Regions from separate parts of the Bacillus sp. UNC322MFChir4.1 genome, predicted to be linked through region 2. Evidence: predicted binding sites of a transcription regulator. Region 2 holds the regulator's gene; the other holds the start of a gene.
The links. Region 2 encodes LexA, which represses DNA repair genes until DNA is damaged. Its sites were predicted from a motif close to CGAACATATGTTCG; they were not measured.

Region 1: the regulator LexA is predicted to act here: its motif matches at 3,897-3,910, upstream of uvrB (excinuclease ABC subunit UvrB).

The regions. Positions count from the first base shown of each region.
Region 1 is NZ_JQKQ01000011.1:36,940-53,367, forward strand. It holds gene uvrA (excinuclease ABC subunit UvrA) at 1-1,836, opposite strand, end outside; gene uvrB (excinuclease ABC subunit UvrB) at 1,842-3,824, opposite strand; gene BR72_RS04400 (branched-chain amino acid transporter BcaP) at 4,081-5,490, shown strand; gene BR72_RS04405 (hypothetical protein) at 5,832-6,239, shown strand; gene BR72_RS04410 (hypothetical protein) at 6,260-6,874, opposite strand; gene BR72_RS04415 (MerR family transcriptional regulator) at 6,871-7,632, opposite strand; gene BR72_RS04420 (hypothetical protein) at 7,745-7,969, opposite strand; gene BR72_RS04425 (hypothetical protein) at 8,083-8,472, opposite strand; gene BR72_RS04430 (helix-turn-helix transcriptional regulator) at 8,483-8,680, opposite strand; gene BR72_RS04435 (YeiH family protein) at 8,797-9,810, opposite strand; gene BR72_RS04440 (LysR family transcriptional regulator) at 9,997-10,890, shown strand; gene BR72_RS04445 (MerR family transcriptional regulator) at 10,941-11,300, shown strand; gene BR72_RS04450 (flavodoxin family protein) at 11,307-11,843, shown strand; gene abc-f (ribosomal protection-like ABC-F family protein) at 12,122-13,759, shown strand; gene BR72_RS04460 (nitroreductase family protein) at 13,828-14,535, opposite strand; gene BR72_RS04465 (RrF2 family transcriptional regulator) at 14,803-15,219, opposite strand; gene BR72_RS04470 (heavy metal-binding domain-containing protein) at 15,329-15,643, opposite strand; gene BR72_RS04475 (DUF1904 family protein) at 15,678-16,010, opposite strand; gene BR72_RS04480 (PDZ domain-containing protein) at 16,202-16,428, opposite strand, start outside.
Region 2 is NZ_KN050811.1:213,655-230,082, reverse strand. It holds gene BR72_RS21815 (bifunctional metallophosphatase/5'-nucleotidase) at 1-1,509, shown strand, start outside; gene BR72_RS21810 (DUF896 domain-containing protein) at 1,555-1,794, opposite strand; gene BR72_RS21805 (YneB family resolvase-like protein) at 1,840-2,496, opposite strand; gene lexA (transcriptional repressor LexA) at 2,637-3,257, shown strand; gene BR72_RS21795 (DUF4097 family beta strand repeat-containing protein) at 3,284-4,102, opposite strand; gene BR72_RS21790 (HAAS signaling domain-containing protein) at 4,108-4,653, opposite strand; gene BR72_RS21785 (PadR family transcriptional regulator) at 4,657-4,968, opposite strand; gene BR72_RS21780 (peptidoglycan-N-acetylglucosamine deacetylase) at 5,187-6,011, shown strand; gene BR72_RS21775 (ABC transporter ATP-binding protein) at 6,220-8,022, opposite strand; gene BR72_RS21770 (nucleotidyltransferase domain-containing protein) at 8,036-9,223, opposite strand; gene BR72_RS21765 (lasso peptide biosynthesis B2 protein) at 9,245-9,697, opposite strand; gene BR72_RS21760 (lasso peptide biosynthesis PqqD family chaperone) at 9,737-10,042, opposite strand; gene BR72_RS21755 (phosphoenolpyruvate carboxykinase (ATP)) at 10,046-10,972, opposite strand; gene BR72_RS26555 (paeninodin family lasso peptide) at 11,131-11,286, opposite strand; gene BR72_RS21750 (lasso peptide isopeptide bond-forming cyclase) at 11,301-13,241, opposite strand; gene BR72_RS21745 (helix-turn-helix domain-containing protein) at 14,259-14,600, opposite strand; gene BR72_RS21740 (DegT/DnrJ/EryC1/StrS family aminotransferase) at 15,470-16,428, opposite strand, start outside.

The DNA of each region.
Region 1 (16,428 bases), on a different contig from region 2:
AATCTTACGGCCATCACCTTTGCGGCGCTCTAGCGGAACTGGAATAAACTTTTTACCAGATAAATATTGTCCTGTTAACGAATTATCATCTTGCATCACTTCTTGCGGTGTCCCAGCTGCAACAACCTGTCCGCCGTGAATTCCTGCACCAGGGCCAATATCTAATAAATAGTCCGCGGCCATCATCGTATCATCATCATGCTCTACAACGATAAGCGTATTTCCTAAATCACGCATATTTTTCAATGTTTGAATTAAGCGCTCGTTATCACGCTGATGTAAACCGATTGAAGGTTCATCAAGAATATATAATACCCCTGTTAAGCTCGAACCAATTTGCGTTGCTAAGCGAATACGCTGCGCTTCTCCGCCTGATAACGTTCCAGCTGCACGGCTGAGCGTTAAATAATCAAGTCCCACGTTAATTAAGAAGCTAAGACGCTCTTTAATTTCACGCAAAACCAGCTTCGCAATACTTTGTTGCTTTTCCGTTAACTCAATATTTGTAAAGAATTCGTGTGCGTCTTGCACAGAAAACTGCGTCACTTCCGCAATCGTTTTCCCACCTACAAAAACAGCTAAAGTTTCCGGTTTCAAACGAGCGCCTTTACATTTTGGACAAGCTTGCTCCGCCATATATTTTTCCATTTGCTCACGAATATAATCAGAGCTCGTTTCTCGGTAACGGCGCTCAACATTAGGAATGACACCTTCAAAAATAATCTCGCCTTCCTTTACTTGACCAAAGTCGTTCACATAACGGAAATACACTTTTTCTTCTCCGCTTCCGTACAACACCTTTTCAAGCAATTGCTTCGGAATATCTTTTACTGGTACATCCATATCAACGCCATAATGATTACAAACAGACTTTAACAATTGCGGATAATATTGCGAGCTCGTCGATTCCCAAGGTGCGATTGCATGATCGTTTAATGATAAATCCCAGTTTGGAATAACCAAATCAAGATCTACTTCTAATTTTGAACCGAGACCATCACAAGACGGACACGCACCGAACGGACTGTTGAAAGAAAACATGCGCGGCTCAAGTTCACCAATAGAAAATCCGCAATACGGACAAGCATGATGCTCGCTAAACAGCAACTCTTCTTCTCCAATCACATCAATTAAAACGCGGCCTTCACCAAGCCTCAAAGCCGCTTCTAATGAATCGGCAAGGCGAGGAGCAATGCCTTCTTTCACCACAATCCGGTCAATGACAACTTCAATGGAATGTTTTTTATTTTTATCTAACGTAATTTCTTCGGATACATCAAGCATTTCTCCATCAACACGAACGCGGACATACCCTTGCTTTTTAATATCTTCTAATAGCTTCACATGCGCACCTTTACGACCTGACACAATCGGCGCGAGAACTTGTAGCTTTGTACGCTCTGGATACTCTAAAATACGATCCACCATTTGTTCAACTGTTTGCGATGTAATTTCAATGCCATGATTTGGACAAATCGGAGTCCCAATACGCGCAAATAATAAGCGTAAATAATCGTAAATCTCTGTCACCGTTCCAACTGTTGAACGCGGGTTACGGCTCGTCGTTTTTTGGTCAATGGAAATGGCCGGTGATAATCCTTCGATTGCATCGACATCTGGTTTATCCATTTGCCCTAAAAATTGTCGTGCATATGCCGATAGTGATTCTACGTACCGGCGCTGCCCTTCTGCATAAATCGTATCAAATGCTAACGACGATTTCCCTGAACCGGATAACCCCGTTACAACAACAAGCTGATTTCTTGGAATGGTGACATCTATATTTTTTAAGTTGTGAGCTCTCGCACCCTTTACAACGATAAAATCTTTACCCATTACCTTCACCCTTCTGCTTTTAATTCTAATAATAGATCGCGAAGCTCAGCTGCCCGCTCAAAATCAAGCGCTTTTGCAGCTTCTTTCATTTCCGCTTCCATTTTTGCAATTACATTTTCTCGTTCTTTTTTCGTCATTTTCTTAGAAGCTAGTGACGGCACTTCATATGTTTCGGTATCCTCCGCAGCCATCGTTGCCCGAATTACATCGCGCACCTCTTTTTGAATCGTTTTCGGTATAATGCCGTGCTTTTCATTATATGCTTCTTGAATTTGACGACGACGCTTCGTTTCTTCCATTGCAATTTCCATCGATTTTGTAATTCGGTCGGCATACATTACAACATGACCGTTTGCGTTACGAGCTGCACGGCCAATCGTCTGAATAAGCGAGCGCTCTGAACGAAGAAATCCTTCTTTATCTGCATCTAATATCGCTACGAGCGATACTTCAGGAATATCAAGCCCTTCACGAAGTAAGTTAATACCGACAAGTACATCGAACTTACCAAGGCGAAGATCACGAATAATTTCAATCCGCTCTAACGTTTTAATTTCAGAATGAAGATAGTTTACTTTAATCCCAACATCTTTCAAATAATCTGTTAAATCCTCTGACATTTTCTTCGTTAATGTCGTAATTAATACACGCTCATTTTTCGCAATTCGATCTTGGATTTCTCCTAGTAAATCATCAATTTGTCCTTCAATTGGCCTTACGTCAATTTTCGGATCTACTAGCCCTGTCGGACGAATAATTTGTTCCACCACTTCTGGTGAATGTTCAATTTCATATGGCCCCGGCGTCGCTGATACATACACAACTTGATTCGTTTTCTCTTCAAACTCTTCAAACTTAAGCGGTCTGTTATCTAGCGCTGATGGCAGACGGAATCCATGATCAACAAGCACTTGTTTCCGCGCTTTATCACCGTTGTACATCGCTCTTACTTGCGGCACTGATACATGCGACTCATCCATTACGATGAGAAAATCTTTAGGGAAATAATCTAACAATGTATATGGCGTTGAACCAGCCGGACGGAGCGTCAAATGACGGGAGTAGTTTTCAATCCCTGAACAAAAGCCCATCTCACGCATCATTTCTAAATCGTAACGTGTCCGCTGCTCGATCCGCTGCGCCTCTAACAATTTACCGTTATCATTTAATTCTTTTAAGCGTTCTTCTAACTCTTTTTCAATATTTTCAATAGCAACTTTCATTTTTTCATCGCGTGTAACGAAGTGAGATGCCGGAAAGATTGCCACATGTTCACGTTCTGCTAATACTTCCCCTGTTAATGCATTTACTTCCCTAATGCGATCAATTTCATCACCGAAAAATTCAATTCGGATACAATGCTCATCAAGAGATGCCGGGAAGATTTCAACTACATCACCGCGCACGCGAAACGTCCCGCGCTGGAAGTCAATATCATTACGGCCATACTGCACATCAACAAGTTCACGAAGCAATTGATTGCGATCTTTCTCCATACCAACGCGTAAAGAGACAACGAGCTCACTATATTCTTCTGGAGAACCTAAACCGTAAATACAAGACACACTCGCCACAATAATCACATCATCTCGTTCAAATAAAGCCGACGTCGCCGAGTGACGCAATTTATCAATTTCATCATTAATTTTTGCGTCTTTTTCAATAAATGTATCGGTTTGTGGTACATATGCTTCCGGTTGATAATAATCATAGTAACTAACAAAATATTCAACTGCATTGTTTGGAAAAAAATCTTTCAGCTCACTGTATAACTGTCCTGCTAACGTTTTATTATGAGCCATTACAAGTGTTGGCTTTTTCACTTCTTTAATAACATTTGAAATCGTAAATGTTTTACCCGTTCCTGTCGCGCCAAGCAACACTTGATGTTTCTTACCGTTTTTAATCCCCGCTACCAGCTTCTCTATCGCTTTTGGCTGATCACCTTGCGGGGAATATTCTGAGACAATTTCAAATTGATGTTCCAAATAAATCCGCCCTCCTCGTAAAAAATCTGTATTTTCATTTTACCACGAACTCCCATGAAAAAACCAAAAAAACGAACAAGTATTCGATAAACAATTCGACAAGAAACTAATTTTTTATATAGGTATAATTTTCTAAAAATTTTGTATTTACAACACCCATTTTTCATATTACAATACGTTTAAAGATTCGACATTATACGACAAATCGGAATTAAAGTTCAGAATATTTTAACAACTAGAGGGTGAGGGAGCTTATATGAATCTATTTCGAAAAAAATCAATTTCCGCACTGCTAGCGCAATCGCAGCAGAAAGGCGCTTCTTTAAAAAAGGAGCTAGGCGCATTTGATTTAACAATGTTAGGAGTCGGCGCCATTATCGGAACAGGAATCTTCGTTCTTACCGGCGTTGCAGCAGCAAAGCATGCCGGACCAGCACTTATTTTATCGTTCATTTTATCCGGCTTAGCCTGTGTATTTGCGGCATTATGTTATTCTGAATTTGCTTCAACTGTACCGGTATCAGGTAGTGCCTACACTTACAGCTATGCAACATTTGGAGAAATTATTGCATGGATTTTAGGGTGGGACTTAATTCTAGAATACGGATTGGCATCTTCAGCCGTTGCATCTGGCTGGTCTGGATACTTCCAAGGATTATTATCTGGATTTGGGTTTAAGTTGCCTCACGCCTTAACAAGCGCTTATAACCCAGCGGCTGGCACATACGTAGACGTACCAGCAATTTGTATTATTTTCATCATGACATTTTTATTAACAAGAGGCGCAAAAAAATCAGCTCGCTTCAATGCCATTATGGTAGCTATCAAAATATTTGTTGTTCTTCTATTCATCGGCGTTGGTGCTTTCTATGTAAAACCTGAGAACTGGACGCCATTCATGCCATTTGGCTTCTCTGGCGTAACAACTGGAGCAGCAACTGTATTCTTTGCTTATATCGGATTTGACGCTGTATCAACAGCTGCTGAAGAAGTTAAAAATCCACAGCGCAATATGCCAATTGGTATTATCGCTTCCTTAGCAATCTGTACAATCTTATATATTGTTGTTTCATTAGTATTAACAGGAATCGTTCCCTACAACCAATTAAATGTAAAGAACCCTGTTGCATATGCTTTGCAATATATTCATCAAGATTGGGTTGCCGGACTTATCTCTTTAGGAGCAATTGCTGGGATTACAACAGTATTACTTGTTATGCTATATGGACAAACTCGTTTATTTTACGCAATGAGCCGTGATGGCTTACTGCCAAAAGCGTTTTCTCGCGTAAACAAAAAAACACAAACGCCAGTCATGAACAGCTGGATTACAGCAGCTATGGTTGCTTTCTTTTCTGGATTTGTTCCACTAGACAAGCTAGCAGAATTAACAAACATCGGTACATTATTTGCATTCATCGTTGTATCAATCGGTGTTATCATCTTACGCAAAAAACAACCAGACCTGCCGCGTGCCTTTAAAGTACCATTCGTACCATTGGTTCCGATATTAGCAGTTCTCTTCTGCGGATATTTAACATTACAACTTCCAGCAACAACATGGATCGGCTTTGTCGTTTGGTTAATTATCGGATTAGTTGTATATTTCAGCTATGGTTATAAAAATAGTACGTTGAGAGATGGTCAAAAAGAAGACGTTGCTTAAAGTGAAACTTCCATTCAGAAATGCTTTTCCTCTGAATGGTTAGTTGAACCAATCGGGCCCTTACAGACGGTTTGTCTCTCTTCCTTGCCTAACTTCTTACCGGCTATTTGGGCAGGATAAAGTGAAACTTCCATTTTTATTTACCGCTTATTAGAGCGGGATAGCAAAGAAGCTGTTGTCCATTAAGGACAGCAGCTTCTTTTTATATTGACATACGTCAAATCCACATAGCTCAATCTTCAACTTAAACGAACAACTAGCTCGTCACGCATTGTCCACACGTGTTTTCTATTTAAGGAATACAATGTATCAAAAATAAAGAAAAGAGGTTTAATCCCAATATGCTTGATCATCATGACAAATTTAATGAAGAATCTCTTAAAGATGAATCAAATACTCCTAACTGTTTTGTTGAAAATCACATAATTGGATCAACAAACTCACCAGTACTAGTTCTCGTACCAGGAGACACTAGCCATCAACCTGTTTTGCAAGATTTTACTAGTAATCACAATAAAACATTACTTCAGTTGACTTCTGCCTCATTACAAGGTGAAGACCCTTTACCTTTAGCGGTGACCATTATAACCAAAAGCCCCCATAACCCTATTACTGCTATAATTACAGAAAGTACAAGAATATTTCATGTGGAAAACTTTAAAAGCTTAAGTGTCTCAAATACAAATTCTGCTCAAGCTGGATTGAATATATTTATCCAAGAAACGTTCTGTATCTGCCGTGAAGAATGAAGAAAAAACGAGATGTTACCTTAGCGCGAAAACATCTCGTTCTTTTTCTTTTTTGGAAAAATAACATAAGAGAGAGTAATAAGCGTATCTACACCGAAAACGAGTCTCCACACTTTACTTACACGATTCGCAGTTTCATTTAAAAATATATCGGCATCCCAGCTTGATATGTTTTCAAGAGGTACTAATCCATACAGAAAGAAAAACACAATGTGCACACCTGCAAATACAATAAAATGAGGTCCCCAATGCAATAATTCCTGCTTCGTATGTGCCCAGCCCGTTAATTCTACCGGTTCCTCTATCACTGGTAATGCTTCTCCCCGCCACTTTGCAATCATTCGTTGTATACGTAAATCTAACTTCCTTAAATCTTTCTTTCCGTAAAAAACAGCATACAATAAGATGATGACGATAATAATTTGAAATTGAGAAAACTCGCCTGTTTCATAATAATCAATGACACCTAACGTTAAAATAAATAATTCATTCAGCAATAATACAATCCCTACAATGAAACTTGCTTTACGCAGCTGAAAAGCATATCGTAACAGAAAGAAACTAATTGCTGCGCTCCAAAACACAATTTCAGCACCAATTAAAAATGCCCAGCGATATTCGGTTAGTAGATTCATTTTTTCTCCTCTCCCTCTATATACAACTCAAAAGCCTCATCCATATACTGCAGAAGCTCTTCTTCAATCGGATACATATTCATTCTTTTCGACTCTTCTTTTGACTTACGCACTTCCCACAATTTATCTAAAAATGATTCATCACCGTTGGCCATCTCCCGGCATTTCTCTAAAATGATTCCAGTAATTCCTTGTACTTCAGCATCACTTGGTGCTTTCTTCCTTTGCATAAACTGACGCATTCGTTTTAGTAAAAGAATCCACTCTTGTACTTCTTCATTTTGTTCACTCATGTTTGGCAAATTTTTAAGCAGGTGTTCTTCTTCCTGTGAAAATACGTGTTGCTGAAATTGCTGCCGCATGCGCGGGGACTGCTGTGAAAGCTGCATGAGCTCAAACATAATCCCCCAATTCAAGTCCCCTTCTAACTCTGTAGAATACAAAACAGCTTGCAGCATTTTCTCCATATGTGAAAACTTCTGCTGCTCTTCTCGCACGAACAACAACTGATTTTGCAAAACCTCTTTGAGATTTACACGCTCTGTTTCTAACATATTCGTAATTTCTTTTAATGCGAAGCCCATTTCTTTTAAAAACAAAATCTGCTGCAACTTCAATACATCACCTTCACTATATAATCGGTGTCCACCTTCCGTCTTTCCGCTTGGCTCTAACAAACCAATCTGATCATAATACCGAAGTGTCCTTACTGTAATACTTGTCTCCTTCGTTAATTGCTGAATAGAAATCATTTCCATCACCCTCTCATTTTTATTATAAAAGGTGACGTAACGTTAGTTTCAAGAGGTTTTATAAAAAAAGAACTGTCTACATCCAAGTTTGTGTAAACAGCTCTTATCGAAATTATTCTCATTCATCATCTTCAAGATTTTTCAGCTTTCGCTTCTCCCATGCACAAATGGCGAAAAAAATCGCACTACCAGTCACCATAATTGGGAACTCCCAGCCTGTTTTCCCCTTTGTTATCATGTCGTAAAATGTCCAAATTAACAGGCATGTTGCGTAAAACATAAAGGTGTATCTAGAGGCTTTTCCTGTTATGTGCCATTCGTATTCATCGACCCGTCTTTTCATGATCCATTTCTCCCTCAAAGTCATTATTCATTCTCTTAGATGCTATTAAATTCATTACATACATTACACATCATAATTTTTCAACATGTAACTCGCTACACTCGATCTCTTCTTTACGCTCGTTTTCCAAATGCCGTTGCAACAATAAAACTCCCAGCCATCAAAGCGCAGCAAATAAGAAACATTTCTTGTATCGGTAACGTTTCTCTACCGACCACTTTGCTTATACCAATGTAAAAAATGAGAATCATAAATGACATGATAAAAGAAATATTTAAGTATCTCTTTATATTGTCTTGTACCCGTTCATCAATCTCAGGAATTTCTTCACGTTCAAACTTTTTCTTTTTGTAATAAGCGTATAAAATCACCAATACCATCGCTAAAACATTACTCAGTAATACCGGTATCTTCGGTATAAAAGAATCCATCATAAATAATAAAATATCTCCTATAAGTAACCCTAAAAAAGTCCCTATGTATAATGATTTATAACTCCCCATCACACCCCCCCTATTCCAACGTAAAAATCTCCTCCACACTCACCTTAAAATACTTCGCAATCTTAAGTGACAACTCCAAGCTCGGATTGTAATGATGGTTTTCAATCGCAACAATAGTTTGGCGCGTCACTTGCATTGCTTTTGCCATCTCAACTTGCGTAATATGATTTTGTTTTCTTAATTCTTTAATTCTGTTTTGTACGCTCATAGAATTCACCTTCAAAAAGTAAAGATATCTTTACTTTTATTATAAATATTTTCCAAAATAAGTAAAGATATCTTTACAAAATTTCCAATAAAAAAAGAACTTGCTCAGCAAGTCCTCTACACAAAATGCAGCACATACAAAAGCGTATACCCAAGAACAGAAAGCAATACCGATCCAATTAATCCTGCAACAAATGCTTTCGTTCCGAGCTTACGGAATGTCTTAAACTCTACATTTAAACCAAGTCCAGCCATGGCCATTGCCATAAGCATATAGGCAACAACCACAATATCGCTTGCGATTTTTTCAGGTACAATTCCTAACGAGTGAAACGCACTCACTGCTAAGAAACCGAAAATAAACCACGGAATCGGAATGTCACGCCAAGATTTTTTTTGCCCCGTTTCTTCTCCGCGCTGAAACCATATGCCAATTAAAAGTGCCACAGGTACTAAAAAGGCAACGCGCGTTAACTTCATAATTACCGCAATATCAACCGACTGACTGCCACCAGGTGCTGCCGCTGCAATAACATGAGCAATTTCATGCAATGTTGCCCCAGAAAAAACACCATATCCATACGGAGACAAGTTAAGCACAGGATACAGCAGTGTATATGCTAATGTGAAAATTGTCCCTAAAATCGCAACGATCGCTGCACTAACTGCAACCTCTTCATCCTTTGCTTTTACTTGTGGACCAATCGCTATAACAGCTGCTGCCCCGCAAATCGCCGTTCCGCATGCAGTTAAAATACCAAGCTTCTTCTCTACTTTACAAAAACGTGTTAACGCATATACAACAGTAAGCGTAAATGTAATGACAATTGCAGCCATGACCAATACCTTTGGGCCAGCCTTCGCAATATCAACTAAATTTAATCGCATACCGAGTAAAATAATCCCGAGACGCAGTAGTTTTTTACTTGCAAAATTCGTTCCAGCAATTGCTTGATGCGGTACGCCAACTGCCGCTCTCCATATCATTCCGATTAGAATAGCAATAACCAATTGGCCCATAATACTTAAAAACGGAAGCTGAGCCAAATATTTTGCAACAATCGCGATCAGTAACGTAATCCCAATGCCCTGTGCGAATCCGAAACCCCTCTCCTTTTTTAACGCTATCATTTGATTCACTTTTCACCACTCCAATAACTATCTTGTAATATGCATGTTCGCTCTACCTTCATTATAAGAGCATTTTAATCATAAGTTTAATATCAATATACTATCTCAATCATCAAGAAAACTTATGATAAAATGAAAAGAAAAGCGGAGGCGGAGCTGGACAAAAAAACGAAAGGAATGATTCTCATCAACACCGACATTTTAAAAATTTTTGTAACAGTCGTAGAACAAAAACATTTTTCAAGAGCTGCTGAAATGTTGAACCTTTCCCAGCCAGGTGTAAGTATGCACATTCGCAATTTAGAAAATGAATTTGGTACAACGCTCATTCAGCGCTCACCAAAACACGTCCAAGTCACAGAAGCGGGAAACATTTTATACATACATGCAAAACAAATGCTGACACTGTACGAAGAAGCAAAACAAGAAATTAATGAACTTCATAATATCGTTACGGGAACACTGCGCATTGGCGCTAGTTTTACAATCGGAGAATACCTTCTTCCGAAAATATTAGCAAACTATGCAAAGGAACATCCACGCGTTGAAGTTCATACCTTTATCTCGAATACAGAAGAGGTATTACAGGGTGTTCGCTCGAATCAGCTAGATATTGGCTTAGTAGAAGGACAAGTCATCTACACAGATGTAGACGTAGAATCATTTATGGAGGATGAAATGAAGCTTGTCGTTCCGCCAAATCATCCTCTGACGATGACAAACCCGATTCAGACAAACATGCTACAAGATCAAGTATGGGTGCTCCGCGAAACCGGTTCAGGAACGAGAGCTTACAGCGACCGTTTTATTCACGACCATCATTTAAAAATGAAGCGTTACTTCACATTTAGCAGCATTCAAAGTGTAAAAGAAGCCGTTGCTGCCGGACTTGGCATTGCCATTCTATCAGACTGGACAGTGCGTAAAGAGTTGCAAGCTGGCGAAGTATGTCACATCCCTGTGCCAAACGAAAAGCTCATGCGCCCTTTCTCCATTGTACGGGGAAAATATTTTATTCCTTCTAAAGCGATTCAAGTCTTTTTAGATCATGTGCAAAACTTTGCGAATCAACATCGTTGACCTTTACACTAGTGTCAGGGTTTAAAATGTGAGATGAAGGAGTGATAGATTTGCGCATCGGAGAATTATCGAAACATACAGGCGTAAGCGAACGGTCACTACGGCATTACGAAGATAAAGGCTTACTGACTTCAAAACGACTTGCAAATGGCTATCGTGATTTTGATGAAACGACCATTGAGCAAGTAAAGCTTATTCAAATGTATTTACAACTTGGGCTAAATTTAGAAGAAACCGCTAGAATGCTGCGCTGTTTAGAAGTAGAGCCACACTTATACGATAACCCGTGCAGCAGTATCATCACACTTTACGAGGATAAGCTTACGGAAGTAAAAAAGCAGATTTCGTTACTTTCTCATATCGAAGCGAATTTACAAAAACACATTACGTTGCTAAAAGAAAGGAATTGATATACGATGTTCGTTTTACACGGCAGTTCACGTCCAAATGGGAATACAGAACAATTAACGCATATGTTGTTAGAAGGCGTCCAAACTGAAGAAGTATATTTACGTAATCATACTATCAAGCCCATTACAGATCAGCGTCACGATGCAGAGGGCTTTCAACCAATTGATGATGATTACGAAGGTATCATTAAGCGGATGCTTGAACATGATACCATTGTCTTTGCAACGCCGCTTTATTGGTACGGTATGAGCGGATATATGAAAAATGTTGTCGATCGCTGGTCGCAAAGCTTACGAGATGCTTCCCTTCACTTTAAAGAGCGGATGCAAGATAAAAAAGTATATGTTGTCATTGTCGGCGGCGACAATCCGAAATTAAAAGCACTTCCACTCATCGCACAGTTTCAATACATTTTTGACTTTGTCGGCGCTTCTTTTGATGGTTATATAATTGGATCTGCCAATGCGCCAGGAGAGATTGTGAATGATAAAGAAGCAATTGAAAAGGCTAAACTGTATAATCAAATTTTCAAGGAAAATTAATAGAATGATTTGACAAATATACACCCAAATGCATACAATAAAGGTGAAATTATGAAAGGAAGGTACATCGGCCAATGAAGTTCTAATTCTCTTTTTATTCATCCATCACAAATAGTGAAACAAAATGATGAAAACTAGAAGAGGATTAGTATGCCCTTTTGTCGATAACTTTCTTTTGACAGGAACATGTAAAAATACATGTACAGTTTTTTGTGCATCTCTTTTTACATATTACGGGTGAAATATGTCCTCTCTAGTGAAACTAGGGAGGTTTTTTTATGACTATTTTAACAGCACGAAACATTGAAAAAAGCTTTGGTGACCGCACTTTATTTACGTTACAAGCGCTTGATATCCATGCGCACGATCGCATTGGAATCGTCGGTGTAAACGGCGCCGGGAAATCAACGCTATTACAAATATTAAGTAAAGAAATCGAACCTGATGAAGGAACGATTACTCATTACGGTTCGATCGCCATCATTCCACAGTTCCATGAGGAGACATTAGAAACAGCCTCTTCTCTTGCAAAAGGACAATGGGGAATTTCTCACATCACAACGAATATGAGCGGTGGCGAACGCGGGCGTTTAAAAATTGCTCACGCCCTTGAACAAGAAGCAGCTATCTTATTTGCTGATGAACCGACAAGTCATATCGATATGCATGGCACAGAACAACTAGAACGGGCATTACAATCTTATAGAGGAGCGATTATTTTAATTTCTCATGACCGCGCCTTATTAGATGCCATTTGCACAAAGATAATCGAAATTGAAGACGGTACCGTTCGGGAGTATAAAGGAAATTACACAAACTATCGGGAGCAAAAGAAGCTGCAAAGACAGCACCAGCAAGCGGAATATGAAAAATATACGAAAGAAAAACAGCGCTTAGAAACGGCAATCGCCAGTAGACAACAGCGGGCTTCTGGTATGACAAAAATCCCAACGCGCTTTTCTTCTTATGAATCTTGTCTATACAAATCCGGAGCAGCTTATAGCCAAGGTAACGTTCAAAAAGCCGCAAAAGCACTAGAAACAAGATTAGAGCAATTAGAAAAGAAAGAAAAACCAAAAGAAATTGCGCATACAAAATTTGATATACAATACCATGCACCCATTCATAGTAAAACGGCCCTGCAATTAAATAAAGTTACGAAAAAAATTGGCAGCCGCACCCTCTTTCACAACATAAATGGAAGTATAACTCCAGGTGCAAAACTTGCGATTCTCGGAAAAAACGGAAGTGGAAAAACAACGCTATTTCATCTGATTCAAGCAAAGGAACGAGGAATTCAGCTTTCAAAAAGCTGTAAAATTGGTTACTTTGAACAAACATTAGCCATTTTACAAAACGACAAAACCATTTTACAAAACGTAACGGAAAAAACACGTTATGACGAATCTTTCGTACGAACAATTCTTGCGCGCCTCTTATTTCGAAGAGAAGATGTTTATAAACGAGTAAACGTATTAAGCGGCGGCGAACGTGTAAAGGTCGCACTAGCGAAAATATTCTTAGGAGACTACAATCTGCTTCTTCTTGATGAACCGACAAACTATTTAGACCTTGCTACGCAAGAAGAACTAGAGCACATGCTGAAAGATTATCCTGGTACTGTGTTGTTCATTAGTCATGACCGCACCTTCATTCATAAAATTGCTGATCATATTTTACACCTAGATGAGAACGAACCGCGGATCTTTCAAGGAAATTACGAGCAGTATACGAAACGAACTGAACAATCTTCTATCAATCCAGCAGAGCAAGAACTACTGCGTCTGCAAACAAAATTAACAGAAGTAATTGGACGCATTTCGATGCCAGGGCGTCACGATGATGTGATTGTTCTGGAAAGTGAATACGAGCAATTACTGCGTGAAATTAAAGAATGCAAAAAAGCTGTCCTCTGATATATCGGCGCTTCGACAATATTAGACACACTAAAGAGGGCTGACCCAAGTCAGCCCCGTTTTTTCGATTAAAATTTATTCCAAGTTAACACATCATCAAGTGGAAGACGAACTTTTTCAAATCCAGCCTGCACTGCTTTCCCTACACAAATTAACATAACAGGTTCAAGATTTTCCGGAACACGGAAAGCTTCTACAAATTTCTGCGGATGGAAGCCACCGATTGGTACAGTATCAAAACCTTTTGCTTTTGCCGCTAACATAAGCTGCATCGCTACTAAACCACCATCAATCATCGCCACGCGAGTAGCTTGTTCATTAGAGAATTTCCCGTAGTTTTCAACAATCGAATTAACATAGAAACTCTTCGTTTCCTCTGTCATTCTTCCTTTTTTCACTACTTCTCCGTAAATTTTCTCCGCATTTTTATAGGCCTGTTTATCTCCTAAAACAGCAATGACAATAGATGCATCGACAATTTGTTTTTGATTGTTTGCGATTGGCAATAACTCTTCTTTCGCTGCTTCATCTTGCACAACAAGAAATCTCCATGATTGCAAGTTTGACGATGACGGAGCTAAAGTTGCGAGCTCTAAAATTTCACGAATATCTTTTTCATCCATTTTAAAATGCGGATCATAATGACGTACAGATTGGCGCTCCTTAGCAATAGTAAAGAAATCTGTGTCCTTAATTTCTTTTGGAGCTTCCGTATGAGTATTAAGCTCATGGATTTTATTCAAATACTCTTCTGCTGCAGACTTTTTTGCTGACATGGTTTTTCTCCCCTTTAACTGTTCTAAATTTAAGAACAGTATATCCTCCTAACTGTTCTTTTGTCAAGAACAGTTAATCGTAAAAAATAAAACGAAAACTACAGTTCCGTTTTATCCCGCTACTTTAGGGCAGTAAAGCTCCCACCTCGAGATTATGAAAAAACAAAGAAGATAGGTGGGAGATAACTGCCCGTAAGAGCCCGATTGGGTGGGCTTTCCATCAGTGGGGATAAAGAAAAACCCCCACTGATGGAAGTTTCACTTTATTTATTCTTTAGGAAGTAAATCAGCTAGCTTTTTCTTTGCCAGCCCCTCTACAAGCCATCTTTCCATTTCATCTCTTAATTCATATAACGCTGAACATGTTGAAGGAGAAAAACACTCTTTCCCATCTACATCAAGGAATCCTTTTGAATACGGATCTGCTCTTATCGCATCATACACTTCTACTAATGTAATTTCATTTGCTGCTCTAGCTAAATAATAACCGCCATCTCGTCCTTCTTTCGCTACAATGAGTTCTGCTTTCACTAAATGAGTAAGGATTTTTCTTAAAAAGAGCGGCTTTGTCCCTAACTTTTCAGCCATAATTGCACTAGGACAAATACCCTCATAATCCGCTAGTACCAATAAAGATTGCACAGCAAGTCCGAACCATTTCGTACTTGAAACCTTCTCTTTCATTCGTTCTCACCTCTCTATTAGTCTAAACGATTTCGCTGAAAAGACAACTTAAAGTCCATATAAAAAGAACCCTTCCTCCAGTTGAGAAAGGGTTCACAAAATCATTCTCTTATCGAACTTTAACTGCCGTTCCGCTTACAGCTACCATCAGCATTCCTTCGCGAACGACTTCATAATCAACATCGATACCAACAATTGCGTTTGCGCCTTTTTGCGCTGCAAGACTTTTCATTTCTTCCATCGCAATATCACGTGCTTCTTTTAATTTACTTTCATAAGCACCAGAACGACCGCCGACAATGTCACGAACAGACGCAAATAAATCACGAACGATATTTGCTCCCATAATCGCTTCACCGTTTACAATATCAATATACTCTTCAATTTCTTTTCCTTGAATAACAGAAGTTGTTGTAACGATCATAATCTATTCCTCCTATGTATATAAACTTATAACCTTAGCTTGCGCAATGTTTTCCGTTAATATAATAAGCTGATTCTGTGAAAACCGTAAACACAACCTCTACTTCAGGAAGTCCAAAATCCATCAAATATGTAGTAATGGCCTTAGCAAATCGATCACGAGTTTCCTGTCCACGTTCAAACCATTTTACTTCAATAAGAGGAAACACCTCTATTTCTTCTCCGTTGAATATAGATGTAGAATTCGGTAGTTCCAACGTAAAATTATCCGTACCACACTCACAAATCTCTGCGAGCTCTTCTACTAATGGTTTGCTTATACTCTTCAATTGTTCAGTGGTAACTCCACGAAATACAACATGTGGCATATGAATCCCTCCGTTAGATAGCTTTATGCTTTGTTTGTCCACATCATAGCATAATTTATTTTGCTGTACCAGAATGTATAAGTACATTTCAATAAACGATCATATGTTACTAAATAACGACTTCCATAAAAATCACAAAAAAAACGCATCTAACTTTAGATGCATTTTTATATGCTATTCTTTTAACAACATCATACAACTTCCGTATCCCACTGATGTTCTTGTTCTACAAAAACAATCCCAAGTTCATGATGCTCTCCTTCATAAATTGCATGTTGTACAAGGCGAAGCTCGCCGTTCGTATCAACAACTTCCATTTTACAAAAAGCACCTGTTGATCTTAATTGCAGTGCATTGTAGAACTCGTCTACATTTGTCGGAACGATTCCGTTCACTTTCACAATGATTTCCCCTGGTT
Region 2 (16,428 bases):
TATCAAAATAATGAAAATGCAGAACTAGGACTAGCAAAGGTCGCAACGCGCATTGCACAGGAACGCATCCAGAATGATCATGTTCTCGTAATTGATAACGGTGATTTTATACAAGGAACTCCGTTTACTTATTACTACGCCAAATATATGCAGAATGAAGAAAATCCAATGTCGATTCTCGCCAATCATATCGGTTATGATGCAGCGATTATTGGAAATCATGAATTTAACTACGGAATGGACGTATTAAACAAAGCTGTTGCTCATGCAAATATGCCTTATTTAGCCGCTAATATTATAAATATACAAACAAGGAAACCTTACTTTGGAAAGCCATATATAATTAAACATATACATCCAGATATAAAAATTACTGTTTTAGGAGTAACAACGCATTACATTCCAAATTGGGAACAGCCTCATCATATTGAAGATGTAATATTCGAAAATGCACTCGAAACAACAAAGCAGTGGGTTTCCTATATTAAAGAGCATGAGCAACCACATTTACTCATTGTAGCCTACCACGGCGGTTTTGAACGTGACTTACAAACCGGAGAACCAACAGAGATTTTAACAGGGGAAAATCAAGGATATGCAATGTGTCAAGAAATTGAAGGAATTGATATTTTATTAACAGGGCATCAACATCGCTATATTGCTCATACAAAAGTAAATGGTGTAACTGTTCTACAAACTGGATCCAATGGCCGTTCATTAGGGAAAATCCATGTCACTTTAACAAAGAATCAAAATCAGTGGATGATTGAAGAATGTCATTCTGAATTATTACCTATTGAAAGTATTCCAGCAGATGAGAAGGTGCTTTCACTTGTGTCGACATATGAAGAGCGAACGCAAGAATGGTTAGATCAACCTATTGGCTCCATTGTTGGTGATATGTTGATTCACGATGCGATGCAAACTCGCTTACAAGATTGCGCCTTTATCGAATTTATAAATAAAGTACAGATGGATGTATCCGGAGTAGATATTTCATGTACAAGTCTGTTTCATAACGAATCTTCCGGCTTTCCAAACCAGATTACAATGAGAGATATTGTTTCGAATTATATTTATCCAAATACATTAAAAGTTGTTCGTGTTACAGGAAAAGATATAAAAGAGGCACTTGAGTTAACTGCTGAATATTTCTCGTTAGATACAGATGGAAATATCATTGTAAACCCTGCATATATAGAACCAAAACCGCAGCATTATAATTACGATATGTGGGAAGGCATTTCATACATATTAAACATTTCAAAACCAGTAGGGGAAAGAGTCGTTTCCCTCCAATATGAGGGGTCTTCTATTCACTTGCATCAAGAGTATGAAGTTGTCATGAACAATTATCGGGCAAGCGGTGGCGGAAATTATGCTATGTATCAAAATAAGCCCATTATAAAAGATATACCAATTGATATGTCTGAGCTCATTGCAAATTACATATTAGAACGAAAAACAATCGAAGCGACAACGAATCATAATTGGAAAGTTGTCACCTAACAAATTTTCCTATCAAACTAAAAAAAGATGGGCTGCGCCCATCTTTTAATTTAATTTTGCATTATTTTGTATTTTTAATTCTTTTAACTTCTTCGGCGTAATGTCTTTACCTTCTTCGTTAACAACTTTAATTGATTTCAATTCGTTTAACATATTTTGACGAAAACCTTTTAAATATTGTTCACGGAGCGATTGACGCTCACGTTGCTCTTCTTCTGTTAAACCTTCTGCTTTAGCTTTTTTCGCTAAGAAATTAATGCGTTCAATGAGTTCGTGACTTAGCATCTCGAATCCCCTTTCTACTACAAACTGATTATTATCATACAATAGTTACCCTTGTTTATCAAGCGATTGCTTCGTATACTCCACATAACGGCGATGGACCGTTGCTTTTGATACATCATGACCAAAACCACGGAGCGTTGCTGCAATTTCTTCAAATGTTAACTCATTGCGGCGCAGACGAACAATCTCTTCAATAGGTACTTCTTTTTTCTCACGCCCTGTGCTTAAATGTCGATTCTTTAAGTTTTTTTCGGGACGAAATCCATTTTCTACAGCTCTCTTCATTCCTCGTTTAATCTTTAAATTATGAATCTTTCTCTGATATTCCTCTACTATACCAATAATATCAAGAACCATTGAATCTGAATCAGAAAGCTGTAATTCGCCATTATGTGCATGTGTATATACTTTTACCTCTTCTTTATTCAAACAATGCATTAAGGCAATTTTCGCGTTCCCTCTTCCGAGACGCGTTTCATCTTGAATAAGGAGCACATCAACATGTTCATCACGAATGGTATCTAACACTTCCAAAATCCCATCCCGTTCTATGCTATATCCGCTCGCTTTCTCTTCTACTACTCTTACGACATTCATTTGATACTGCTTAGCTAAATGCAATAATTCATCTTTTTGGCGTACTAATGATGTTTCCTGTGCTTCTTTCGTCGTGCTCACACGTGCATAAATAATCGCATTCATTTCAACCCTCTTCTCTATCTCATTTTTTACATCTTAGTGTATCACAAATCCAGCTTTCGTTCGAACTTACGTTTGTAGAATGGTTTCTTGCATGTTATAATAAAAATAAGAAAATTTATAGAAAACGAGGTGTGAAAAATATGGAGAAGTTAACGAAACGGCAACAAGATATTCTTGACTTTATTAAACAAAAAGTACAAGAAAAAGGTTATCCACCTTCCGTACGCGAAATCGGTCAAGCAGTCGGCCTTGCTTCTAGCTCTACTGTGCACGGACATTTATCTCGCTTAGAGGAAAAAGGATACATTCGACGCGATCCAACAAAACCGAGAGCAATTGAAATTTTAGGAGACGACACTACTCAAACAGATACGCAACCAGTCGTTCACGTACCGATTGTCGGAAAAGTTACAGCTGGTTTACCAATTACAGCAGTTGAAAGTGTAGAAGAACATTTTCCACTTCCAGCGAATCTCGTTTCGGGTTCAGATCAAGTATTTATGTTACGCATTTCTGGAGACAGTATGATTGAAGCAGGAATTTTCGATGGAGACTTAGTTGTTGTTCGCCAGCAGCAATCTGCATACAATGGTGAAATCGTTGTAGCTTTAACAGACGATAATGAAGCTACGGTAAAACGTTTTTACAAAGAAAAAGATTATTTCCGCTTACAGCCAGAAAACTCTTCTTTAGAACCTATTATTTTAGATAACGTTTCTGTTATCGGAAAAGTAATTGGTGTATATCGTCATTTACATTAAAAAACAGACCAAATTTGGTCTGTTTTTTAATCCACCTCGATTTTTATAGAGCCCGCTGATGTTTTCCCTTTAATCTGCACCTTTCCGTTACCTAAAGTTATTTCTTTATTTTCTTTTCCAAAAATCTGTACCTCTCCGACATTAGCGGAGCCTTTCACAACAGCATCTTTCGGCATTTCCTTCAGCTTAATATTGACATCTCCCGCTGCCGAATCCGCCTCAACACTATACTCTGGATTATGCTGCACTATCTCTACACTTCCTGCTGCCGAATCTGCACGCACTTTTCCTTCTACTTTATGAAGAACAATATCTCCCGCACTAGATGACACTTTTACATTTTGCGCTTTTATTTCCTTCATTTTCACATCACCAGCTGCTGAATGCGCAGATATATTTCCACTTTGAATATTTTCTACACGAATCGTTCCCGCTGCTGTCTCTGCTTCAATTTTATTATATACACGTTCAGGCACAATAATTGTAAGGGTATCGTCTTTCAAATCAAATGAGAAAAACGAAAAATCAAATATATGTTTCTTTTTCATTTTCACTTCCACTTGCAGCATTTCACCGTTCTCATTTACATCTAATTTTCGCTTTTCCTGATCACTGCTATATCGAACCTCAAACAAATCAGTCTCACCTTTTTCAATGACAACATCTCCAACATCTGTGTCAACATGAATATTTTTAATTTGCTCATTTTTAAATTGTTTCTGTTCCAATTTCTTTGTTTCTACCGCTCCATTCGCAACTTTAATAAAAAAGGCTGAGCTTGTAATAAATAAACCGATTCCCCCAATCGCAATACAAACAAACGCAACCAATACAACTTTCCTCATCTTATCTACTCTCCTTTAATTACTTTTAAATTCCAATTAGCGTATTTAACAAATAGTACTTTAAACCAAATCGTACAATAATACGCACCAACCCCTAAAAGTAAACCAATGCCGAAGAGTATAATAGCGACAAATACATCAGATACAATAAAAATTTGGGCGAAAACTATTTTGATTAACAAAAGTAATGGTGATAATATACATGCAACACTCACTGTCCAAAGTGATAAAATAAGACTACCAATTGCTACTAACGGACCTAACATAATAACCAAATTTAAAAAACTAAGTCCAATAATTGCTACAATTGCTCTTGATACGTTAAAAATGGTTGGATTATGCTTCACTTGCTCTATACGATGAGACGCTAACGTTTCCTTAGCAATTACCTTAGGAGAACCAAGCGCTTTTATAATTTCTTCCTCTGTTTTCCCTTCTTCTATTCCAAATTGGAAATGTTCTCTATAATCATATAAAATATCGTTTCGTTCTTCTTCTCGTAGTTTTCTAAGATGTTCCGATAATTCTTGAAGAAATTTCTCTTTAGTCATCCCCTACACCTCTTCAATAATTTCTTGTACTCCCCTTGCAAAATCGCGCCACTCTGTCACAAGTGCATGAAGCTGAGTTACACCTTCATTAGTTAACTGATAATACTTACGCGGTGGCCCTTCCGAGGATTCTTTTAAATACGTCTGAAAGTACCCCTCTTTCGTTAGACGACGTAACAAAGGATACACTGATCCTTCTGATATGAAAAATTTATTTGAAATTTGCTGAACTAATTCATAGCCATAGCAATCTCGTTTCTTTACAAGCGCAAGAACACAAAGCTCCAATACCCCTTTTTTAAATTGAACATTCAAAAGTAATCCTCCTCTCCATCTAGTACTATTCAATGCAAGGTACCTTATTAATTATAATCTACCACTCAGTATTGAATAATACAAGGTACTGTTCCAATTTTTACAAATCAAAGCGAAGTTTTGGTTCACCGATGTCTTCTCCAACCTCTAACCAAACCACAATTATTGACATATAAAAGTTTTAAAGAGACTGTTTTTTATAAGGTGGTATTTTAATGATATACAATTGTTATCCAACCCCAACAATAGTTCCTTATCAATATGTTCCTTATTATATGGCACGTGAGACTCCATCTTTAACATATTCCTATCCACTTGTTCCAAATACACTTTCTCATTCACATTATGCGGAAACCATTCCTATCCTTCAAAGGAATCCGCCAGTTAGGGGGTCATGGACTCCTTTTTCATGGGTAGAAAAATACGCATATGCATTTGCAGGACCTTATAACAAGGCCGAAGTTGCTCTCACATTCGATGATGGTCCAGATCTCGTTTACACTCCTCAAGTATTAAATAAATTGAAAAAATATGGTGTAAAAGCGACATTTTTTCTATTGGGTGAAAATGCTGAGAGATATCCTGAAGTTGTAAAACGCATTGTTAACGAGGGGCATATTGTAGGAAACCATACTTATAATCATCCTAATTTAATAAAAATAGATGATAAGCAATATCATGAACAGCTGTTAAAAACGGAAAAAATATTACAAAAGCTAACTGGATACTCCCCTAAATTCTTCCGTCCTCCTTATGGGATTATAAATGAAAATCAGATGCAGTGGGCTACTGAACAGAACTTTATGACTATTCAATGGAGTGTAGATACATTAGATTGGAAAGGCTTAAATGCCCGGGAAATTACAAACAAAGTATTAGGAAATGCATTTCCTGGAAGTATTCTCTTACAACATACTGCACCTGGGGGGAATTTACAGGGGTCTGTAGACGCCCTCGATCAATTTATTCCTAACCTTACATCGAACGGAGCGCGATTCGTGACTCTCACACAAATGTTTAATACCTCAAAGCAAAGAAAATAAAATAGAAACCTTCATCAATAGGGAGCAAAATAGTTAAAAAGATGGTAAAGGCAAGATAGATTTGATAAACTTGGAGAAAAAAGCGAAAACTCCTCTCGTGTTTTGTCTAGTCAACAATTACGATACGGGATTTTCGCTTTTTTATAGTCTCTTATGAAAAATAATTTAATTCCTCTTAAGATTTGTGTTTATTTGGGTGCTACTATCCCTAAACACTAACTTCAACTTGATTTCCTAACAACTTACTAAACATACCACTTTCTTCTTTCGCCAATTGGATAAAGGCTCCTTTTTGAACGATTTTTCCCTTATCTAATACAATTACTTGATCAGCATTACGTATCGTTGATAAACGATGAGCAATCACGATAATGGTCATTTTTCCTTTTAATCTTTCTAGAGCAGATTGAATTTTTGCTTCGTTTTCCGTATCTAACGCACTTGTCGCTTCATCTAATACTAGAATTGAAGGTTTTCTTAAAATAGCTCTTGCAAGTACAAGTCGCTGTCTTTCTCCTCCAGAAAGCCTCACTCCGCGATCTCCAATAAGAGTATCAAGCCCGTGTGGTAGTCTTCGTACAAATTCAGCAGCAGCTGAAAATTCCAGCGACTCCCATATTTGTTCTTCACTTGCATTTGGTTCAACCATCAACAAATTTTCTCTTATGCTTGCATTGAATAAAAATGGATCCTGTGAAACATAGCTAATACATTTTCTGAATGATAATAAATTATCATTTGTGAGAGGGATTCCATCTATTAACACTTGTCCTTTTTCTGGCTGCATAAGTCCCATTAAAATATCAATTAGTGTACTTTTTCCAGCACCCGATTGTCCGACAATAGCAGTCATACAATTGGAGTTTATTTGGAAATTAATATTTTGAAGAGCATATAAAGATTCCTTCGAATTGTAACAGAAATAAATATCCCGACATTCAATCCCCTTATCTATAGACATTGGTTTTGCATCTTTATATTGTCGTTCTAAATCATGCAGTTCTGCGGCTCTGTGACAGTCTTCTTGTAATTCGATTAAAGACTTAAACGCAGGAACACTTGCAGCAAGTTGTTCCAGGTTAGACTGAATAGTTGTAAATCGCGGCCATAATCTAGAAAAAATAAGGATAATTAATATTAATTGTCCAGGCTGAGCTTGAAATAGTTTTACAGATGTAAAAATAAGAAATGCGATTAGAATAGACGATGTAACTTTATAAAAAAGTTGTGAGCTATTTTTCAATTTTATAAATGCCAATTGCTCTTGCTCTATCCTTTTGCACCAAGTATGCAACCATGTATATCTGGATTCTTCCAACATATTACTTTTAATATCTTTAACTCCATTAAAATAGTCTGTTATACCACCAAGATAACTTTTGGCTATCTCCGATGTTTGATTCCCTAACGTCCTTGACTTTTTTATAAAATGTCTAGAAAAATAAGCAAGTACTAAACCAGCGAATAGTACAAAAATTGTTATTTTTACAGATAGCCATAAGGCGATTCCGAACTGTATTATTGTAAAAACAAGTGCAGTTAACATCTGAAAAAATAAGTTTGTTCCATTTATAACGCGTCCTAATTCTTCAGTCATCGCATTGATAAGATCAGACTTCCTCTTTTTTATAAAAAAAGACCAATTTGCCTGTAATAAAGAACGATAAATTTCCAATCTTATATAGTTTGTAAAATTCATAAGAATTTTTGTATTGCGAAGAGCAAGATTTTGTTGCAAGAGGGACTGAGCTATTACCAAAAAGATATAAATGCCTAAAATAAGCAACAAACTTATTGTTTCAGGGATATTATGCAAAAATTTAAACATCTCTGGGACTGGGGTTGAACCACTATTTACCTTTACAACTCCACTGATACTTATCATAGGAATTAATAAAAGAATTCCTACCCCCTCTAAAAGACTGACCAAGGCCATTCCTAATAAATTTATATACAATATTTTCCCAGAAAAAGAATGTAACTTCTTTGCAAAATATAAGAGATGCTCCACTATTTTGTCCTCCTCATGTTAATTCGCGCTTTCTTATTTTTCTCCAGATGCATAAAATAGGACGTAAAGGAAAGTACAACATATGAAGTTGCTTAGGTAACGGCAATGTTTCAGCATCAATTGGATAAGGATAAAGGCAACTCATAATATATAAAAACTTTTGCTGATAAGACATTAATGAAAATAAATGCCGACTATGGTACATTGCTATATCTTCCGGAACAGGATCTGTATGTAAGTTTACCATTCTTTCCAAATAAAATACCGCTTCCTGCGCTAACATCTTCGGACGGTTACCAGATAACAATGGTTCCACTTCTTCAATTAATGGAGTCTTTAGTAACTGCGAAGTTAAAAACAATGCTTGACCACCTATATGAAAGTAATAATTTTTCTTCAATAACTTAATAGTTTTTTCCCAATCAAGTTTTTGCTTTACAATTTGATTAATGTCTACTAACCAACGTAGCCTTGACCAACCATGACGTGCACCATGAGAAACTAGAAATAAAAATAAATCCTCTCTACCTAAAATGTAAACAGGGGCACTAGTAAGAGAACTTATTCTCTTTCGATTCCATAGTTCCTCAAAATGTGGTTCCTTTCCTGGACCAGGATTTAATCTCCAATGAATTTCAATCTTAATGTTCTTCTGAGGATGAATATATGTTACATGATGATGTCTCCATTTCCAGTCGTTTAAAACGCTCTCAATATAATCATCTTTCACATAGCCAAGGTTCAATAAAAGTTCTTCCGCTCTATCGAGATGATGTAAAGGAATGAGAACATCCAAATCACTCGAAGTACGTAGAGAAATATCACCATAAAGATCATCAGCAAGTACAGGACCTTTTAATACAAGGAGACGAATTTCGTTTTGTGCAAACAATTTACTCATATGTTCCATTTCTGCACTTAAATGAAGCATTTGAAATGTATTCATCTTAAAATATTGATGTAAAGTTTGTATGACATGTACAGGAACCAAATTCCCATCCAATTCTTTCATCTTTGGATAAATGAACGAGTACACACGGTGATGAATTGTTAATTCGAGAAATTTATCCCAATCGATGTTTGCAAACCAAGCCTTATCGATTTCTTGTAGCTCCGCAGCAGTTTCTCTTTTCATAATTTCCAGCTGCAATTTGAGCTCCTTAGTCACACAATTTAAATCAAGCCCACAACTATTATGCATGATATTCTCCTTCAAGATTTTTTAACCAATTTTTCTAGCAAATTTATTTACTACAGTGAATCTCTTCATTTCTTCTGCTCCAGTAATATAAAAAGGACCACTACGCAACCATGCATGAGCAATCATATTTCCGTTCTCATCCTTCGCAGTTCCTAAATATAATGTACTCTCCATTTGTCGTCTCTCTAGCATTTTCATTCCAGCAATTGCCCTTACAAGACACTTACTTTCCCAAAAGGTATGACGGCTCATAATATGTATTGCTTCGGAAATATCTCTCAATACAAATTTATTAGACTCATTATAACTTAAAGATGTTTCATTCATAGGAACACCTAATGTAGGAGCAATCTTAGAGAATGGCCTACCTTTAAGAATACGAGCCCACCCCAAATAAATATAAGCCTCTATAAATAAAGACATTGTTTTCATATCTAGTGAAAGAAACGTTCGCATCTTTTTTATACTATTCATACACACTTCCCTACTTCTTATCTAGGATAAAATACTAGATTACTCGGCTGTCCCGTCTACGATTTCAACCAAAGCTTCATCTAACAAGAGTTCCAAAAAAGAAATAACTTGCTTTTCACATGTAGACTGATCAATCTCATATTCTTGCATTAATTCAGTAACCACTTTCGTAACCGATATGGGTTTCTCTATAAGCGCCCAAATAGTTCCACCTACTGCACCTAGATTGTAGTATTTCCCATTAGAAATACTTAACATTACTTTTTCTCCATCCATATCACTTACTATATTCCCTGGGACTTGTGCAATAAATTGATTTAATAAAATATCCTGTTTTTTCGACATCACTTATTCTCCTTTTTTTACAGTGTTTATTACTAGGTCTACTAGTTGCGGAGCACTAAATCCAGACAACGGTCGACATAATCGATAAACAGCAAGGTTGTTTATCATATTTGTAGAAATATGAAAGTGCCAGTCCATTAATCCTAAGCGTGGAATAAGAAAATTACGATAAGTTTGACGGAAAATGGTATGTAAACGCTCAAGTTTTTCTATTGGTTGTAATTCAACCATTTCATTCTCTGTCTTTACTAATTCAAATACACCTGCAAGTGGTACTGGCTTAGAAAAATAATGAGAAGAAACTGGAACACTGTATTTATTTTCTCTACCATATATTGATTTATATTGACTTTTATCCATACCAAAATTATCAAGACTTTCTTGCCATAACTTTTGCTGCGGATATGATGGTGTTACGATAGGAACATTATCATTAGAAAGAGATACAGGTATTACATCATCACTTAGAAGTTTATATCCTTTCTTCATGAACGCTGAAGCTAACGTCGACTTTCCAGCACCTGACTCACCTACAAAAGCATATGCTTTCCCATCAATTACTACAGCACTGCCATGCAGTGGAAGTATTTTTTTTTGCATCAATATTACACCCATACATGTTCCAAGAATATAGAGCCTCACCAAACTATCATCTGCACCATCGAGCGGGCAAACTGCTATCCTTTTTCCCGCTTGAGCGGAAAAAAAGCCCACATCAGGAACATAAAACATCACTTGATTATCTTTAACAACATGTTTAAATGGTGTATCTACTAATTCAGAGGAAAAACTTAACATATTATCAATTTGAATTTCAATGTCTATTGAAACCTCTTGTTCATTTATTCGATGTAATTCCGGCAAAGGAATCTCACTTGAAATTTTGAAATCAAAGGCTTTATACATTACCTTTTTTTCAGTTTCTAGCATTATTTTCACCCCAATATATCCATGGTTAAATTAAAGACCTTTATACAATATAAAAGTATAAAGGTCTTTTTAGCATATACGAACTTAAAAATAAGAACATTTTACATATTTTCATAGATATACATTCAGCAAGATAAATTGTATATGCTAATCCTTACTCAGCTAGTAAAACGGTTCCAAGTATCAGGATTTTTTGGATCAACAGGGTGACCAGGGTTGTATGCTTCATCAGTATATGGACCATAAACTGTTGAAGCCATTGTCATGTTAACATCAAGTACTTCTAATACAGGTTGTTGCCATTCCTTTTTCATATTCTCACCTCCTTTCAAGTAAATTGTTGAATAAATCGATAAACAATTAAGCTACGCATTAAAATCTTATAATCAGGATCGATTGCACGTTCTGAAAGTGGCCCCTCTTTAGCTTTTAGAAGAGCTCGATTTATTACTTCACCATCTAAAAATTCTAAAGCTTTTTGGTCTGTACTCATTCGCTCTAACTCTTCTATAAACATATTCCAGTGCGGGCTCATTCGATGAACCCAATCCGCTCCTTGTACACCCTGAATATTTTGATTTAATCGTACTTTATCAGGCAAATACTTTTCGGTAGATCTACGAATCAACGCACGATCCACACCGTTTTGTACATATTGCTCTTCTGGTACAGATAAACAATAACGAATCACACGTATGTCATTACTTGGATCGCGTTTCCATAATGAGTAATTCAATGATAATTTCGTTGCCACTGTATTACTTGCATTCCAATAAAACAACTCTTCAAAATGGCTTTTTCTTTGTTCAAATAAGTTCGTTGTAGAAGCCCATTCCGCTTCATCAATGCCATTTTCTCTAAGTTTATTAAACACATCCATCTTTTTCGCAAAATCTGGATTTATTATCATCGGAAATGTATACGGCGCACCTGATGAAAGCGCTTTATCAATAGACGGAAATGCCAATCTCGCAATGTATGGTAACCTCCGTAATCTAGCTCCACCTACATTTTTACTATATTGATGCAGTTCTTGACCTAGGCGAATCCACTTTAGCCTTTTTAAAAGAAGAGCATAATAATCCAGAGCTGATCCCCATGATATAGATAGATTTCCTCTTCCACCATTTAAAAGGACTCCAACTTCTTCCTTGTATCCTTCCTCAAACATACCTTTCAGCCAAAAAGAATTCTCAAAGAATTTATATGGCATCTCCATTATTTCGAGAAAATCCGTTATTTCAGAAAAAGGATCTCTTCCCTTAAAATCTAAATAATTATCTTTTATACCTCCTACATGTCGTACCGTTTCTTTAATAAGCGGTCGCTCATCCGGCATTAAATGTTTAGGTGTAAAATCCTCGAAATCATTTGGTGGTATGTAGCTAAATGTATGTAATGGTTTGTTTTCTTCACGTAAAGCTTTGGCAGCAAAGCTCACAATAGAACCCGAATCCAATCCTCCACTTAACTGTGCTCCAACTTGTCGGTAAGTTCGTAATCGGGATGTAACAGCCTTTTGAAAAACATCTTGAAATGCTTCTACATATTCTTCATTTGACTTTAAGCGTAGCTTTCTTTCTGAAACTAACGTACAATATCTAGAAAGCGTTACTTTATTCCCAACTACTGTAATGCTATGTGATGGTGGTACTTGTTCTATATTTTTATAAGGCGTTATAGTAGTATCGGCTACATCGACAATTCCACATATCGCCAAGTATTCAGCAAGCCACTGTTCATTTAATTGCTTTTGTACATAAGGTAATGATAGCAATGGTTGTATCGTCGTACAAAAAGCGAATTGCTGTTGATTACAACAATAATATAGCGTTCGGCCCCCAGAAAAGTCCCTTGCTCCAAATAATTTATGATTTTTTTCATCCCAAATCATAAAAGCAAAATCGCCTACCAAATATTTAGGGCTTTCTTCCCCCCATTTTTGATAGGAGAGCAAAATCAACTGACTATCTGTTATCCTTTTCCTATCAACATAATCAACTTGCAACCTCTCAAATAACTCCTCACGATTGTCGATAATAGCATCTGCTGTAATTGCCAATTTTCTTTCATTATCATAAAAGGGCAATTGTTCACCAACGGACTCTGGTGTGATCCATTGTGCATGACAGCCGAGGAAAACGTTTTCTTTGTGCCATATTTGAATATCATTAGCAGGATATTTTTGCAAATCCTTCATTAATCTAATACCATATTCAATTGGTATAGACTCATTGTTAAAATGTAAAATTCCAGTTATAGCACTCATTTTTTCCTCCCGTTATGCAACAAATAAGTAAAATCCAATCGGATAAAGTGACACGGTTATCAAAGAGGTTTTCTTCACCTATTTTCTCTGAATTTCTCAGAATCTGAAGGTAAAGGTTTCCGACCGTTAATACAGGATAAATTTCCGCCAGTTTATAATGAATCTTTATATCATTAATTCCATTCATTCTCTTTAAAGAACAATCCTATATTATTTTACAAAAATGACAGATAAGATCTGCGAATTGATTCTATACATATAATTTTTTTACATCACCATTTTGTTCTATAAAAAGAACAAAATGGTGATGTGAATTATTATCCCATTATACAATATCATTATAATAACAAGAATTTTTCAGTTTAAAAAGTTTTTTTTCTTAAAGTTATTTTATAGAGAATATTTATTTAAAAAGTATATTTTATCCATTTTTCAACCGTTTATATACAAGCTGAATTAAGATTATACATTTTACTATTTAAATAATTATATTTCTTTAAAGAAAACATTTAAGTTAATTTCTGTTCTGTATAACGAACTTGTTTTTATTTTATATAATGATATTCAGTTTGTAAATATCTTTTTATAAAATTTGAAATAAATTTAGTTAAAGCGACCTTCTTTCCGCCTTTTTCTTTGTAATTTAAACGATTATGATTTTTTTGGTTATTCAGAATATTTAGTTGTTTATCTCTTACATAATTTTTAGTCGATCTTCAAGATGTGAGGTATTACTGTCACGTTTTATAAAAACGCTTTCATTTTTAGATGAAATAAAACATATTATATATAGTTATCTGAATGATGGAGGTGAAAAGATAATTAGAATGCCACTGTTAACATCGTTACATACGTTGTGCAAAACATATGTACACCAACAACAAGTTTGTGTAATCATGGGGGTATTCTTCATTTCTCTATAAAGTCAGCACATTAGAAAATGAAGAGACATTAATCTTTGTATGTACAATTTCTAAATGAAGCTACATTACTTAACATATTGCATACTTTCTCTGCCTAATTTACCCCTGAATTCTGCCATTTAATAAAATCGATTAATATTTTATAATCCCCGAGCTTTTCTTTATTAATCCCTGCCTTTTTTAATTCATAAACAAAATCAACCCACTCTTTTTCAATCTGCTGTATTGTTTCTGTATTTGCATTCATTTCGAGTAATGTATTAAGATCTGCTTCTAATACTAATCCTATCTTTTCTAGCACCTGGATAGACGGATTCTGATTTATACTTCTTTCAATATTGCTTAAATAAGATTTTGAAATTCCAGCCTTCTCTGCTAATTCGGATAAAGTAAGTCCCCTTTTCTTTCGAATTTGATAAATATTTCTCCCAATCATCCGTTTACAGTCCCCCTTTATAAATGTTTCTTAGCCCTATTTTCTGCATCATATAATTCTCTATACAGGAAACGATAGAAATTCATTGTGACTTTATAACATGCAGATCATGTTGTTCTTCCTAGTTTTAACTAAGTATGTGACAGAAACAGGCCCTCCGATTTTATACATGGTCAGATGCTACCTCTCCCTTAAAAGAAACTTTCATGTTCATTTATCAATTAGTATTTATATATTCCTTACAATATCATTAAATCATAATAATCGAAATGTTTAAAGGTTAGTAATACAAAAAATTTACATATTATTCATTTCTTTGCACCTATACCATTTAATGAGGAGGTGCGATTCAGCACTATGTTTTCACTTTTAATACGTTCATATAAAAAGTGAAAGAGAATTTTCCATATAGTTATGTATACTTATAACTATATTCTCTATAGGGATTGCCTTGATATTCAATTAAAAGAAAAGTTCTATAAAAAATGTACATACCATAAAAAATAAAGTGAAACTTTAATCAGTGGGGGCTTTCTTCATCCCCCACTGATTATTAGTTGAACCAATCGGGCGCATGCCAGCAGTTTATCTCCCGCCTAACTTCTTCAGAAAAACGGAAGCGGCTCGCTCAGAATCGCAGGACGTTGGAGCACCCGACAGGGAGGCGCTTTTTGCCTCGTCCGAGGGGGCGAAACGACCGGAGATTCTAGTCGCTAGAGCTGGGCAACGCTTTTACTGAATTTTGAGGCGGGAGTATTACTGCCCACGAATAGCGGGATAAATCCATCTACTTCTTATCATATTTAAGCTTCTATCAAGTAAAAAAAGCCTTCTGAATTTACACATTTCATTCAGAAGACTCTTTCATTTTATAAAATATTTTTAATGCATTGAATAACCTTTTGTTGATCCGTCTCTGTCATGTTTGAACTAGAAGGAAGGCATATACCTGTTTTAAATAATTGTTCAGACACATTGTGATTTTCACTATGAGAATAATATTTCACTCCTTCAAAAACCGGTTGCATATGAAGGGGCTTCCACACAGGACGAGATTCGATATTCTCTTCGGCTAGTGCCTCCAATAACGTTTGAATAGATATCCCTGTTTCTTTTTCATCAATCGTTAAAGTTGTGAGCCAACGATTTGAATGAGTATTTTCTAATTCAGGCATAAAAGAAAATCCTTGTATATTAAATAATTCTTGGTAATATCGTTCAAATATTAATCTTCTAGCCTTCACTCTATCTTCTAACACCTCTAATTGAGCTCTTCCAATGCCAGCTAATATATTACTCATTCGATAATTATATCCCATCTCGCTATGCTGATAATGAGGTGCTACATCCCTTGCTTGAGTTGCAAAAAATCGCGCTTTCTCTAGCGCCTGGGCGTCATCAGAAATAAGCATTCCTCCACCAGAGGTTGTAATAATTTTGTTTCCATTAAATGAATAAATACCAAATTTTCCAAATGTACCACTAGCTTTTCCTTTATATGTAGAACCTAAAGATTCTGCTGCATCCTCAATAATAGGAACATTATATCGATTTGCTAGAGAACAGATTTCATCCATTTTTGCACTCTGTCCATATAAGTTAACTGTGATAATAGCTTTTGGCATTTTGTCTTCTTTTTGAGCATCAATTAACGCACGTTCTAAGGCCTGTGGCGACATATTCCATGTTTCTGGCTCTGAATCGATAAAGATTGGTTCTGCCCCTACGTAAACAATTGGATTAGCACTTGCTATGAAAGTAAGACTTGAGCAAAATACTTTATCTCCTTTTTGAACCCCTAATAACCGAAGAGCTAAATGAATAGCTG